DNA from 3 places in the Shewanella sp. 6_MG-2023 genome. Region 3 is predicted to be linked to each of the others. Evidence: riboswitches for the same ligand, from Rfam matches in the RefSeq annotation. Region 3 holds a riboswitch; each other region holds the start of a gene.
What was found. Region 3 has a riboswitch for cobalamin ahead of Q4533_RS15960 (TonB-dependent receptor). Riboswitches for the same ligand answer to the same signal wherever they lie in the genome.
Positions count from the first base shown of each region.

Region 1: another riboswitch for cobalamin. It lies ahead of Q4533_RS15185 (TonB-dependent receptor); the one in region 3 lies ahead of Q4533_RS15960 (TonB-dependent receptor).
Region 2: another riboswitch for cobalamin. It lies ahead of Q4533_RS07715 (ABC transporter ATP-binding protein); the one in region 3 lies ahead of Q4533_RS15960 (TonB-dependent receptor).

Region 1 is NZ_JAUOQU010000027.1:29,118-34,304, forward strand. It holds gene Q4533_RS15180 (HDOD domain-containing protein) at 1-706, opposite strand, end outside; gene Q4533_RS15185 (TonB-dependent receptor) at 923-2,908, opposite strand; cobalamin riboswitch at 3,041-3,260, opposite strand; gene Q4533_RS15190 (hypothetical protein) at 3,476-4,060, opposite strand; gene Q4533_RS15195 (DUF3622 domain-containing protein) at 4,236-4,574, opposite strand; gene Q4533_RS15200 (U32 family peptidase) at 4,654-5,187, opposite strand, start outside.
Region 2 is NZ_JAUOQU010000010.1:6,929-12,115, reverse strand. It holds gene cobT (nicotinate-nucleotide--dimethylbenzimidazole phosphoribosyltransferase) at 1-171, opposite strand, end outside; gene Q4533_RS07720 (iron ABC transporter permease) at 196-1,293, opposite strand; gene Q4533_RS07715 (ABC transporter ATP-binding protein) at 1,335-2,222, opposite strand; cobalamin riboswitch at 2,340-2,512, opposite strand; gene Q4533_RS07710 (histidine phosphatase family protein) at 2,651-3,352, opposite strand; gene metH (methionine synthase) at 3,650-5,187, shown strand, end outside.
Region 3 is NZ_JAUOQU010000030.1:17,434-22,620, forward strand. It holds gene Q4533_RS15950 (hypothetical protein) at 1-182, opposite strand, end outside; gene cobS (adenosylcobinamide-GDP ribazoletransferase) at 1,029-1,802, shown strand; cobalamin riboswitch at 2,711-2,877, shown strand; gene Q4533_RS15960 (TonB-dependent receptor) at 2,996-4,819, shown strand; gene Q4533_RS15965 (ABC transporter ATP-binding protein) at 4,876-5,187, shown strand, end outside.

The sequences.
Region 1 (5,187 bases), on a different contig from region 3:
GCACAGCTCTAAGCACTAAGCCTGCAGAGTTTACATTGCTCGTTTGGTTAATATTATGGGCCACCATAAATTCATTCCGTAACTCATCATCTAACCCAAGAGCCTCAAATGCTTCTATAGATAAACTTTGCTGCTGGGTATCAATGAGCTTTTTTATCACCTGTAATGCTATGGGCTTTTCTGAGGCGGCATTTAAAAATGCAAACGCACTTAAGGTAATCACTTGACCAAATACACTAAATAGCGCCAAGGTTTGCAGTTCATCTGCATCAATATCTATAGCTTGTTTATTGTCTTCAAGCTCACGTAAATAATGCACTGCATCGGTAGCGATATTTTCAGTAAGCGCCCAATAGCCCTTAACTAATTTACAATATGGTTCAGGTAATTCATCTAAGCGTTCTTTTAGATAAAATGAGAAGCTATAGCGGTAAATATTGACTTGGCCTAAACGGATAAGCGCATCTTTTATACTGCGATTTTTTGTCGCGATTACGCCACCAGCTTGAGCGGTATTACTGCGCCAAAGTAAATGAGCGGCAAGCGCGGGATCGCTGGCAATGATATCGATAATAATGCGGATATCTGCTTCATTAATTAAGGCCTTTTTTAAAGGGATCAAAATACCACGGCGCCCAATGACTTGTTCTTCGTTGCCAATAATAGCTTTTACTTGAGTGAGTACCTGCTGCTCAAGGTAGGTCATAAAGCGATGCTTCCCTGTATAATTCTTCGTTCTCGATTAACGAATTTATCCATAGAAACCCTACAAAGGTCAAGTGATTAATGCTAATTAAGACAAAAAGCCGACAAGTGCTTTGTCGGCTTTAGTATCTTCAGTGTAATTAGCTAGATAACAAGTTATTATCGTCTAAAAATCAGACGCTTCGCTTATTATCTGTTAGTTCATTACAAAGGGATTTTAAAAACGATAACCTAAGGTTAAGCGAATTGAGCGACCATTACCCGAGTAATAACCGCTGCCGCCCCATTCCTCAGGAACATAATAGCCAGCACTGACATATTGCTTATCTAACAAGTTGTCAGCACGTAAACTGGCACTCCACTCATTACGGGTATAGTTAATGGCTAAATTAGCCAATACATAGCTTGATAATTTAGGGTCGATATTGGCATTATCGCCTTCCACATAACGCTCACCAGTATAAATACCTTCAGCGAAGATTTGCCACTGTTGGGCAATATCATAACTCACATACGCACGGGCATTATGCTCCGCAACCCAAGAAAGCGCCTTGCCTTCGTTCTCGCCTTCGGTAAATTCAGCATCAATGTAATCATATGATGCGCCCAGCAACCAATCTGCAGCGATTTGCACATCATAAGCGGCATTAACGCCAAAACGAGTTGAAGCATCAGCATTAACGTTAGCACCGCCGCCCTGTGGACCATCAGTGCGCCCTGCGTCATATACAATTTCATCTTCCAAATCTAAACGGTAAAGGTTTAATTTGAAGGTTTGTGTTGTAGTGGTCCAGTCCCAACCTGCTTCATATGAGCGGCCGGTTTGTGGATCAAGACCAAGGGTGGTAATTGGGGTATAGGCTTGCTCATCCACTTTGGCAAAACGGAAATTATCATTGGCGCGAATATAAAAACGATGCGCAAGGCTTGGACGATAATTTAACCCTAACTCAAATGCATGGGCATCATTATCAAGCTCAACACCATTTGCGTATGATAATTGATCTGTTAAGTCATCTGTCACTTCACTGTAACGCCCACCAACTACATAGGATAATGACTGCGTTAATGGCACTGAGGCTTGCACATAAGCACTGGTCACTTTCTGTTCATTATTACGTTGAATGTAAGCAGTATCAAAATCGGCCTCTCCGATACTTAAATCAACCCCAGCAATAATGTCTAAATCACCATTATCTAGCTGATAATTTGCTGTGGCTTTGGGTGAAAAGCTTAATAAACTTCGCTCGATACGCCCAGCACTGCCCCAAATAAAGTTAGTGGTTAGAGTATCAGAGTAAGTTAAATCAGTGGCCAAAGCCCATTCTTTAGTTAATTGGTACTCATAGCCACTGCGCAGCGCTGTGGTCATTTCATGAACATAATCATCATCGGTAAAAGGTGCGGCCTGAGTTGGATCTTGCAGATACTGCTCCAGTGTTAGCGCACCAGGGGCCTGGCGATCATTATCGAAGTAGCTGGCTTCAACAAAGAAATTTTGTAAATCAGTTTGATATTGCAAACGGCCTAGAATTGAGCCGGTTTCACTGTCGTTATTATCGCGATAGTTATCACTTTGATTGTAACTGCCGGCCAAGTAATAATGCCAAGCGTCATTAATTTTGCCTGAAATATCCCCTTTAGCTTCATAAGTATCAAAGCTGCCAGCACTTAATTGCAGTCCGCCGCCGTCTTTATTAGGCGCTTTAGTGATGATGTTAATCACCCCGCCAACAGCTTGATCGCCATAAAGTACCCCAGCACTACCTGATAATATTTCCACCCGCTCAACTTGATTTAACGGCACTGCATTAATGCTAGGAGCCGCAATATCAATATTGTTTAAGCGGCGACCATCAATCAAAATTAAGGTATTGCTGGCGGCTTGAGACGCTGAAAAACCGCGCATGGCAAAAGTCGTACCTGAGTTGTTATCAGACACTTGAATACCCGCTTGAGAACGTAATAACTCCGTTAAGCTCACCGCACCACTAAGCTGAATATCAGCTTGGTCGATCACATTTACATTCGCTGCAATATTAAGAGGATTTGCATCTTGACGACCAATAACCACAATTTTTTCAACCTCTGCATTGGCAGAATTGTCTGTTGTGGTGTCAGCGTAAACAACTGAGGTTGTTGAAGCAGCTAGACCAAATACTAGGCTTAATGCTGATGCGATTTTTGTTAGATTTGTACCCATTTACCTTTAACTCCTGAAAGGAAAAATGGGGCATATTTGCCGCAGCGCATCGTACTCGTAAATTTATCTGTTAGCGATAAGCCATGATTATTTACAAGCAACGAGCTACATTTCGAGATCTGCCCACCGAAATCTCAAAATCATCTATAGGGCCGGTCTCCGGACTTAGGTTAAAGTAGCAAAGCTACTGACGAACATGAATTTTTAACGTTAAATAGCAGCTTAAATTTCACAGCTACAAGCTTTAACGCACTCAGTCCTCACCATTACCGTTGCGGGGGCAGTACTAGATTTTCACTAGTTTCCCGATTATCCCGTGTCGTACACAGGCACCACTATAAATTGACGATAAATTATATAAATTTTTTGATTGCTACGACTTAAAGCAGCCATATAACAAGCTGATATAGTATAACGTGCTTATGGGGATTTTTGATATAACGAAAATGAATCAATCATATTATTCAACTTATTGAAAAATAGTTTGAATAATATGATTACTCATTAATAGCTCGCTTACTGATAAGCGGATTGTTGATAAACCAATTATTGATAAAAAGAAAATGTCTAGAATCGTAACTGCTTAAAATTCGACATAAATTGACGATGATTGGTCGATTTTAATGGCGCTGAGTTTTTATTAAAAACATCGCCGCGCATAGACTTATGCATAAAGTACAAGTCTTCAACGCCTTTAATTACGGCGTAATAACCTATTTCACCTTGCTGTTTAACTGAGCCACCTTGCTGTAAAAAGTTAGCCATAACGGTACAGCCGATAATGCCGTGATACGCTTCTTGACCACCCATCTGGGTTTTTCCAAGTTGCTCATAAACCACCTCACCTTGGCAGCTGTCTTGGTAGGTGCTAGCAAAATTATTTAAAAATCGCTCAGGCTCGATATTTTCTGCCAAGCCCTCAAAGCCTTGAATACAGAATAAATCAGACCAATTATTTAAACTTTCTCCAGCAGGAACAAACTCAGCTTTATACATATTCCCTTTGCTAGAATTAAATGCCATATTCCAGCCAATAGGCAGCTCAAAAGACACACTTTTGGAAAATATTGATAACTCTCTTTTTGCAGCGTTAGTTGCATCTGCTGATTGATTGGTGGTGCTATTGAGGTAAGACTGTGACTCTTTGGCCATTACTTTATTTCCAGGGCCTAATAACAACAGCCCTGAAAATATTATTGTCGTAAAGCAAGCTTTCATACCTAATTCGTCCTTGGTATTGGTGCTGAAAGGTGAAGTTTGGTTTATTCAAAAATAAATACGGCAAACCTTGTCACCAAGTTGTTGCATTACTGTAATGTTTTAACGCTTAATCTTCAACAACATCTGCGCTATCGGCAGCATCTATTTGCTTAGCATCATCTGATAATGCATCTGCTTCATCGGTTAATGCTTCTGCAGCAATTGCATCTGCAATTGATTTAGCCTTAAGTTGTTTTTCTGTTTTACGTTTATTGCGTTCAGCTTGCGTGGTTAAAAAAGCGGGAAGCTCTTGCTTACCCCAAGCTTCAGCCTCGGCTTCTGATGCAAATCCGTCATGACTTTTAGACACAATAGTCTTAGTTGCAGTCATACGACGAGTGATTTCAGTTTTCCAAGTTGTACCAACTTGTTTTACTCTAAAATCATATTTTTTTGCTTTAGTCATTTTGGGCTTTTTCCTACAAATTTATCGCCACGCATCGCGCGTGATAATGGTTATTGAGTAATAAGATGACATCACCTGATTACTTTACTAATTGATTTGATCCAACGATCATCATTTCACATTTTAGGCAATCGAAAACCAGCTTTAAGCGGTCTTTGCCAATATCGAGCACCATTGGGTCAGCTTTAATGCCTTCAACTTCTTTAGGGCATAAATTAAAGCTGTAACGTAAGCAATGCTTAGTCACCATTAATGGTGCATCGGTTAATAGTTTGTTTTTCTCGTAAGTGTCTTCAATTTGAACCACACCGTGTTGCTCATAAAATTCACGAGACTTATCGTTTGCAACATTAGATAAAAAACTTAAATACTTTTGCGGGAAACGCGCTGACTTATCATGCTCAGCTCGCTGTGGTCGCTGGTAGCCTTTTACTCTGGCGTCATGAAAGGCGGCAATGGCATCTCGCCTTAAACCATTAATCACTGACGCTGGTAAAAACCAACGATTAGCACATTCAATCGTTAACTGCTGTAACTGATAGTCACTGTTACCCAGTTTGCCGAGCTGCGTTCGCAGGCTTGCATCTGCTTTAGCGTAATCTTTCGCCGGCTC
Region 2 (5,187 bases), on a different contig from region 3:
CCTAATATTGTACTTTGGTTTCATATTAGCTTGTGGCGTTAGTTGCACTTGCGCAATCTGCATTGCTAGCGTTTCGAGTAACCCTAGCGCCCCTAGCGGCTTAGTTTTCTGATTAATTTTATGCTGTATTTGATCATCAAATTTATGACTAACTGGATCTACCGCAAACATCCCTTACTCTCCAAAACTGCAATCTCATCGACGATGACGTAATACAAAAAGAAAAAATACACTACCAATTGCGGCAGTGATAATACCTACCGGCAACTCTTGGTTGCCTAATAAACAACGGGCTAATACATCAATCCATACCATAAATATGCCGCCGACTAATGCCGTCATCATAATAGGTTGTTGCCCAGGATAGAGCAGCCGCACGGTATGAGGGATCATCAAGCCAACAAAGCCAATGCCGCCGCAACTTGCCACCAGCGTGGCGGTAATTAATGAACACAAAATAAGCATTGCTAAGCGAATTTTGGCGACGTTAACCCCTAAGGAGTGCGCCGTTTCATCCCCCGCTTGAATGGCTAATACCTGACGCTTAAAAGCTAAAATAATTAATATGCTGCAAACTACCACCACAGATGGGATAACCAGGCCTGCCCAGCTAGCTTTAGCAAAGCTGCCCAAACTCCAAAATAATACTGAAGCCGCCGCTTGAGGGCTTGAAAAATACAGTACCAAACTGGTTAGCGCGCCGAACATGAAAGAGGTGGCCACCCCAGACAATAGCATCCGCTCAACTTGGCTAGCACGACCAAAACCAGATAAACCTAATACCAACAGCACAGATAAACTCGAACCAATAAAAGCGCCAATTGGTAAACTAATGGATGACCAAGACCACCAGGCATCATTACTGAATAAGCCTGAACGTAAAATGGCATTGGCAAGATGACCAGAAGACTCTGCTAACCATTGCAGCACTAAGCCTTGGCTGCCAAAAAAGCTCAGCACTAATACCGCCCCAAATGACGCCCCAGAGCTAATACCAAATAAATAGGGATCCGCCAACGGGTTACGTGTCACCGTTTGCAATACACTGCCCGCAAGCGCCAAACCTGCGCCTGCCACAAAGGCTAAAATAATTCTTGGAAAACGCAGCTCAAACACAATCCGCTGCGTTAGTGAATCTGTTTCACCTGTACCTAATGCCAAATTAGCAAACAAGCTAACGACCTGTTCAAAACTGATATTAGCAGCGCCGAAACTTGCCGCGGCGATTGGAGTAACTAAGGTCACTATGGCAGTAACAAACAGCAGTAGCTTATGCTTAAAACTTAAACTCATCTGCTTTGCTAGCTTCACTGATTGTGTGGCATCAATGGCTGTCATTTATCGCCCTGCCCGTGGTTTGATTGGCCATGTTTTTGTTCAGAGCTTGGATATGCGTTTTGCTGCGAGCTTTGACAAGTGTTTTGATTAGCATTGTCATAATGACTTTGATAACCATAAAAGTAGGTAATTAACGGTTTACCGTGCTGTGGGTGACTTGATATTTGGCAGCAAACATCAAACACGTTCCCCAAAATGGTTTCTGTTAATACTTCATCAGGTAAACCTTGAGCGATGCACTTTCCTTGATCAAGTAACAGCAATCTATCGCACATTGCGCTGGCTAAATTAAGATCGTGAATAGAGGCAATCACGCTAATGCCAAGTTGCCTAACCAACTCAAGAATTTGGATTTGATAGCGAATATCTAAATGATTAGTCGGCTCATCAAGGATCAATAACTGCGGCTTTTGCACGATAGCCCGTGCAATTAATGCCCGCTGTTTTTCACCGCCAGATAACTGCTCATATTGCTGCAAGGCTTTGTGCTCAAGACCCACTTTAGCCAGCGCCTTGGCAATATCATCTGCATCTGCTTGGGTATTGGTTTCAAAAAGTCCTTTATGGGGCGTTAAGCCCATAGAAACCAGTTGATGGGTGGTCATATCAAAATAATGGGGTGACTCTTGCTGCACTACGGCAACCTTAGTGGCCAATTGTTTATGAGAAAAACCATTAATATTGTCGCCAAATAAGCTGATTTTGCCAGCATCAGGGGTGATATAGCGATACAAGCAGCGCAGTAAGCTGGATTTACCCGCACCATTAGGGCCAATAAGCCCTAGCATTTCACCACGTTGCAAGGCAAAACTGACTTGAGAAAGGATCTCATTGTCTGCAACTGACCAGCTTAGCTGATCAACTGTTAATGCCGCAGTAGTCAAGATACTACCCCTGCGGTTATCCAAGAGGCATGTTTAGCCACATCAGGGGTTTTAATACTGATCACGATACAAACTCCGCCTGAGTTACCCGCTCAAGTTGTTGTTAGGTGCTGCTAATTCAGCAAGAAAAACTAAGCTAGGTATCTGACTTAATGGCATTCATTAATCACTTATCTTACAAGTGATGAGATGCTATTTTACAGTTGCGGGTACAGTTCGAGCTAAACAGCATTTAGGCTAGTTCTCGATTCCCTACTCATTTAGCGAACCGCTTGATACTGGTGTTGCTTAAAGCATTTCACACAAGCACTCAACTGCAGCTAAATTGACTTAATTTGAAATTTTATTGCACTTAATAAATGCGGCTTATATTGTACGGTATATCTGCCTAAGTGAAGTTAGTTTTTTCTGCTAATTTTAGGCTAAAACTAATTATTCCAGTTTAAACGATAGACGGGTTTAGTCGATTTATCATCAGCTTCAGGCCAAAACACATCAATGGTTACCGTCGCGGCATAATCTATATTCAGTTGTCCATATAGCCCTTTACAGCGCTCAAGCCCTAACACCAAAGCGATAATATGACGGATAACTCCACCGTGAGTCACTACCAGAGCAGTGGCTGATGCTGTTGCCTTAGCACTATTAGCCTCAGCAGTATGAGCTTCAGCCAAGTTGTAAGCTTGCAAGGTTATTTGCGCAAAAGCCTGCGCCACCCTTTGTTCAAATTCAGCCATGGGCTCAGCTTGGGGCGCGCCATGCTCCCAAGGGTTATCCCAATAGGCATCTAACGCTTTAGCGCTATGCTGATAAAGCTCTGCAAAGCTTTTTCCGTCCCACAAGCCAAAATCAATTTCCTGTAATTGAGACATTATCTCAACCTGTAAAGCTAAATCAGCACTCACTTGGTTTAACTGCTGCGCTAATTCAGCGGCAAACGCATGGCAGCGCACCAAAGGCGAACTGTATAGCTGCAGTGATGGCAAACAACCTAATAGCCCTAGCTTAGCCGCACTCTGGTGCATGTTCGTTAGCCCCAAATCAGTTAGCGCCACATCGGTTTTACCCCGCAAAATACTGTCGCCCTCACATTGGCCATGGCGTAACAATATTATCTTAGCTTGCTTCATCTAAGGAGACTCCATCGGCCGTTTCAATTGGCTTATGTTTTTAGTGTGAGCAATGGGCTTGCTCTTACAATCTATTTAAACGTATTATGGACGTCTATACGTTTAAATGTCCAAACAAAATATTTTAAGATGAATTTTATTACAGGGAATTTCGCATTATTCTGCCCTATAAAAGCATAAATAAAGGTATGCTTATTTCATCTAAAACCGTTAACACAATCCACTAACTACTTAAGTTAGCGTGTTATTTAACGCTCGATTAAGTGATTAGCATAAAAGCAATTAAGGTAATACGTTATGGCGAAGTCGACTTCCTACAGTCAGGTACTTGAACAACTTACAAATACGCTAAAACAGCGCATAGTTATCCTCGATGGTGCCATGGGCACAATGATTCAAGACTACAAACTGGAAGAAGCCGACTATCGTGGTGAGCGTTTTAAAGACTGGCACTGTGACGTAAAAGGCAACAACGACATGTTGGTGCTAAGCCAACGCCAAATCATTAAAGATATCCACACTAAATACCTGTTAGCGGGTGCTGACATTATTGAAACCAATACCTTTAATGCCACCACGATTGCTATGGCCGATTACGACATGCAGTCGTTGTCAGCAGAAATTAACCTTGAAGGCGCCAAAGTTGCCCGTGAAGCCGCTGATGACGTTACTGCGCAAACGGGTATTAAACGCTATGTTGCAGGGGTGCTTGGGCCAACCAACCGCACTTGCTCTATCAGCCCAGATGTTAATGACCCAAGCTTTCGTAACGTCAGCTTTGACGAGTTAGTCGAAGCCTATGTTGAGTCAACCACCGCATTAATTAACGGCGGCGCTGATATCATCATGGTCGAAACCATCTTTGATACCCTCAACGCCAAAGCCGCATTATTTGCCATCGAATTAGTGTTTGATCAAATTGGTGATCGGCTACCTGTAATGATTTCAGGCACCATTACTGATGCTTCAGGTCGTACCCTAACAGGGCAAACCACCGAAGGCTTTTACAACTCACTGCGCCATATCAAACCATTATCCATTGGCCTTAACTGCGCCCTTGGCCCAAAAGAGTTGCGTCCCTACGTTGAAGAGTTATCACGGATTGCAGAATGTTATGTTTCTGCCCACCCTAACGCTGGCTTACCTAATGAGTTTGGTGGTTACGATGAAACCCCAGAAGAAATGGCCGAAGTGATCAGTGATTGGGCACGGGAAGGCATGCTCAATATTGTGGGTGGCTGTTGTGGTAGTACACCAGCGCACATTAGTGTTATTCGCAATGCCGTTATCAGCCATGAGCCACGTGTCATACCTGATATTCCCGTTGCCTGTCGCTTATCAGGGCTTGAGCCATTAACCATTGATGGCAACTCATTATTTGTTAACGTCGGCGAGCGTGCCAACGTCACAGGTTCAGCCAAGTTCCTGCGCTTAATCAAAGAAGAAAAGTTTGAAGAAGCCCTAGATGTCGTGCGTGAGCAAGTTGAAAACGGCGCACAAATCATCGATGTCAACATGGATGAAGGTATGCTTGATGGCGTCGAGTCGATGAAAAAGTTCTTGAACTTAATCGCCTCAGAGCCTGATATTTCTCGGGTGCCTATTATGATTGACTCATCAAAATGGGACGTGATTGAAGCTGGCCTTAAATGCGTTCAAGGCAAGTCGATTGTTAACTCCATTTCGATGAAAGAAGGTGAACAAGCCTTTATTCAGCAAGCCACCTTAGTGAAACGCTATGGCGCAGCCGCTATTGTGATGGCATTTGATGAAGATGGCCAAGCCGATACCCGCGCCCGTAAAACCGAAATCTGTACCCGCGCCTATCGCATACT
Region 3 (5,187 bases):
TTTGAGGTAACAAATGCTGCCAATGCATTATTCAAGCTCATAACTGGCAGTGGTTTGGCTACTGAGTAAGTTTCACTGTGTTGTGGCAGCTTAGTGTCTCTGATGGGGATACTAAAACTTGCTGGCTTTGTACTGATGGCCGACTTGTTTTTCTCAAACTCACTGCGAAGACTGTTAATCACTTCATCAACATAACGAATAAAGTCATTAATACAGATTTGATGATCTATGGCATTGATGATTTTTTTGAGTGTACTTGCTACATCGATATAGCGCCTATATTGCTAATATGGCTTCAGCAAAGCCTAGGGTTAACAAAGATACTTTTACATCAAAAGGAAAGCCTTTATCACGTAAATATGTGGCTAAACAGATACGTGTGAGCTACACGTTAATAGGAGCTCTGCTGATGCGAAAAGCAGGGATATTGACTGAGTCAATCCTCTCAAGGAAGATAAGTGACTATAAAACAGGCACTTCAAACACTAGACAATAAAGTAGTTTTGAATTGATAGTATTAATCTTCAATATTTTTAGTAAGTTAAACGAAAAAAGGCTCATCATTTCTGATGAGCCTTTCGTCTTAAATATGGCGGAGAGATAGGGATTTGAACGCAAGGCTTCCTATTATATATAAAATGATGTGTTCAGCCGTGCCTGCTGTGGAGAACTTAGCTCAACCTGCTATGCTGGAAGCAATGGACGCTGTTAAAAAGTTCCAATTGAAATTTTATGTTGTTGACAGTATTCAATATTAGTTCACCTCAATTACATTGCAGTTGAAAGCTGTGAAAAAGCACAGTCTTTCTTCCTTAAAAAGAAACTTGTGATCTATTACTCATACCTAATTTGAGTTAATCACTATATTAAATATCCATTCAATCAAAAAAATTTAATGATATTGAAAAAGTGGTTACTCTCCCCCACTTTTGCCCTAACAAGTTCTCAGTAACATTATGCAAACCATAAATAGTAATCTTAAAATACTCTATCACTAACCCCACAAGATTAAAGAGAAAAAACAAGTTATGAGTAACTTAGACATAAAAAAAAACAATATATTTAATGAAGTTCTTGCAGCCATTAGTTTTCTAACACGCTTTCCTTTTACAAATCACATGATGTTTCATGAAAAGACTGTGGCGGCTGCTAGTCGTTGGTTTTCATTGGTTGGTCTTTTTATAGGTTTTTTTGGCGCAGCTGTATACTTTGCACTTAGCTTAGTAGTTCCTCATTCCCTTGCGTGCGTTGTGACTTTGGTAATACTCATCCTTGCAACCGGTGCCTTTCATGAAGATGGCTTGGCCGATCTCGCTGATGGCTTTGGTGGAGGTTGGGATAAAAGCAGAAAGTTAGCAATAATGAAAGATAGCCAGATTGGCACCTATGGGGTACTTGCATTAATATCAACCTTTGCAATAAAACTGAGTAGCCTGCAGCTACTCAGTATGCAGCAAGTCATGCTCGCATTAATAACTGCACATGGTGCTAGCAGAGCTATCTCTGGCATGGTGCCATTCTTTCTTGAATATGCACGTATAGGGGAAAACAAAACACCACAAAAATCAAATACTATCAACTACAACACATTATTGATACTAACTGCATGTGGTTTCCCTGGATTGCTTTTACTGCCAAGCAGCTTAACTTTATTATTACTAGCAACTTGGTTGATAGCTTTTGTTTTATTACTCAAGTTAATGAAAAAACAAATAAATGGATATACAGGTGACACCCTTGGCGCAACGCAGCAAGTAATAGAGTTATTAACTTATATTTGCTTTGTTATTTGGACATATTAGTATATTAATACTTATTGAAACTAGTGATTACAAATCAAAACCAGACAGGATTAGTGCACTTAACATGTTAAAGTAAAAAATATTAAGGTGATGGAAAACCCTTTAGTTTAAAAGTGATAACACTTAATATTTTTATTTCAGCCAGTTGCTGATTAATTCATAGAGAGTCTTTATTTAAAAAATAAAAACACGTTCCTCAGCAACTAACTTTCCTATCTAGTTTAAAAGTCTCACTGCTAACATTTGCATTCTAGCAATCACACTTAAGCGTAAACAACCTATCATGTATAAAATTACACATAGGTTCCGTGATGAAAATTTAGCCTCAAAAAAAATGAGGTTAGATGCCTCTAACCTCATAATGCAGGGTTACCAAGTAAGAGTGATGAAGTTATTACTCAGTTTTACCATATACTTTGGGTGGAAGTATATATTAAAAAATATCAAAAAAGCCACAATATAAAAATATGACTTCAAATAACATTTAACTTGCAGAAAAAAACGATATCAAAATAAGAATAAACCAAACAATTATGGTTACATTCAAATGTTGTGAATATTGTTTTAAACATCTCTATTACGATATGCGTAAAACAACTCTCACAACAAATAATAGCAATGCTTAATAATTTTTAATATGTTACTTTTAACAGTAATTTAAACATATTATAAAATTAATTTTCAACCTAAATCTTATTACAAGTAAAAATAGCTCATATTTAAAGCAAGAAAAACCGCCCCATAAAGTCTCACCACAAAAGTACTGTTAAAAGTCACACACTTTAGTCCATATAAATAAACCTGTGACCATTTTCACATTCCAACTACCAATAATTGATTATATTCCACCACATCATCGATGGGTAAAGTAACAGTTCACAACAATGAGTTGTGCGAACAAGCTTTATCACTATCAATACAATTAGGGTGTTATTTTTGGGAATGTGGTGAGACCCCACAGCTGTACCTGCAACTGTAAACAGAGCGAAATACTTTTTACCACTGACTTTATATCGGGAAGGTGTATTTCTAGATGCTGTGAGCCAGGAGACCGACCTAATTGTTCGATGTACTCAAGCGGGTTTCTTGAGACATAGAAAGATTGGATTTTTTCTATTCGCTACTAGTTACTCAATTATTAACAAGCAGCGCATCTCCCGCTATTTTAAACTCAGCATAACAAGGCAACAATAATGAGTTTTAAACTGCGTTTATCAGCTATCACATTAGCTATTTTTCAAACTTACAGTGTAAATGCTGCAGCACCTGCAGTCCCAGTGCATGAAACAATCGTGGTCACTGGAACACGTTTTGAGAGCACACCAGACTCACAACTTACGGTAATTAATACCATTGAACGTGAAGAAATTGATGTGCTTAATCCCAAATCAGTAGTTGATGTTCTAGAAGCATTACCAGGTTTAAGTGTGACTCGAAATGGTGGGGCTGGACAAACGGCTTCAGTGAGTATACGAGGCACCAGCTCTGGGCATTCATTGGTGCTTATTGATGGTTTAAGGGTTGGATCTGCCCCCCTAAACGCTGTCAATTTTGGCTCCCTTTCTCCACAAAATATTGAGCGGATAGAAGTCATAAAAGGCCCTAGAGCTTCTATTTGGGGCAGTGATGCTATTGGCGGCGTAATACAAATATTTACTCGCCAACTTAATGGTGGTGAATGGTTTGCCAGTACCGAGTTAGGTAGTAATAACTATCTACGAGGCACTGTAGGTGCGGGAGTGGCACATGGTGATGGTCAAAGTACTATCACAGTAAACAGTGAACGTTCAGATGGATATAATATCCATAATGGCGCTCCAGAAGAAGCTGATGATGATGGCTATGACCGCATAGGATTAACTGTAGCGGGTTTGCAAAATATCTCTGACCAATGGGATATTAGCTGGAGTCTACAATATGACACTGGTAATAGCGAACACGATGATATTTACGCCAGTGGCGGCACTGACCAAGCTGATTTTGACAATTATTTGTGGAATGTTGGCACCCAATATCAGGGCGAGCAACTCACGAGTAAATTAAATATTGGTCAATCTCAAGATTCAAATGTCAATTTTCGCGGTGATAACCCGGATGTCGCGAGACAAAAATACGAAACAACTCGCGATCAAATAAATTGGACAAACCAATTTAAAGCATCTAATGAACTGACTGTTATCGGCGGAGTGGATTGGTATAACGAGTCCGTAAATGGGGATTATGCTGTCAATGAACGAGAAGTTTGGGGAATTTATGCGCTGGCTCAATACCAATGGCATAACGTTCTATTTGAAGGGGCTGTCCGATATGATGACGTTGAAAATATCGACAATGAAACTTCTTATAATTTAAGTGCAGCCTATAACTTTTCTGATCAATGGCGCTTAACGGCAAGCACAGGCACAGGCTTTAAAGCACCTACTTTTAATGACTTATACTGGCCTGGAACAGGAAACCCAGATTTATCCTCCGAAACCTCTGAAAGCTATGAATTAACCCTTAATTATAGGGGCTCTGCTATTCAAGGTTATATCAGTTTATTCCAAAACGATATTAATAACCTCATTGCTTGGGCACCGATTGATGAAGATGGTTACATATGGAAACCTGCCAACATCAATGAAGCCAAGATAAAAGGCTTAGAGTTATCGTTAAATACCAAGCTGTGGCAATTAGACCACCGGATTTCGTACACCTATTTAGATGCCAAAGACACTAAAAATGATGAAGAACTTGTTGGCCGTAGTGAGCACGAGTTTGATTATAGTGTGGGCTATCAATGGGAACACTTTGACCTACTCGTAAGCTATCACTATCAAGGCAAACGCTATTCAGGTTACGGCCAACACCTTGATGCTTACCATAGGGTCGATGTCAGCATGGGATATTGGTTTAACGACAAATGGCAACTACGTGTGAAAACCAACAACATACTTGATGATGACTATATGACCGTCAGCAACTACAACAATCCAGGGATGGAATATTTTGTGAGCTTGAGTTACCAAGCTTTCTAATTATGTCCTAACTAAGACTTAGGCGTCAGCGCTATTGACGCCTAAGTGGAATACTAATGACAGTAAATAACCACACAATAGAACACCTATCAGTTAATAACTTAAGTTGGAGTTGCGCTGATAAAAATGTATTGCAACAACTGAACTTCAAGGTAAATAAAGGAGAGACTATTGGTATTTTAGGCCCTAATGGTGTTGGTAAATCCACATTACTGCGCTGTATTTATAAATACCTAAAGCCATCAACTGGCGAAATCTATCTTGACGGGGTCAATATTAATGACATCTCTCGTCGTCAATTTTCAGCAAAAGTTGCTGTCGTGCTGCAACACCCTCCATCAGGGTTTTCTGTCACCTGCCGCCAATTA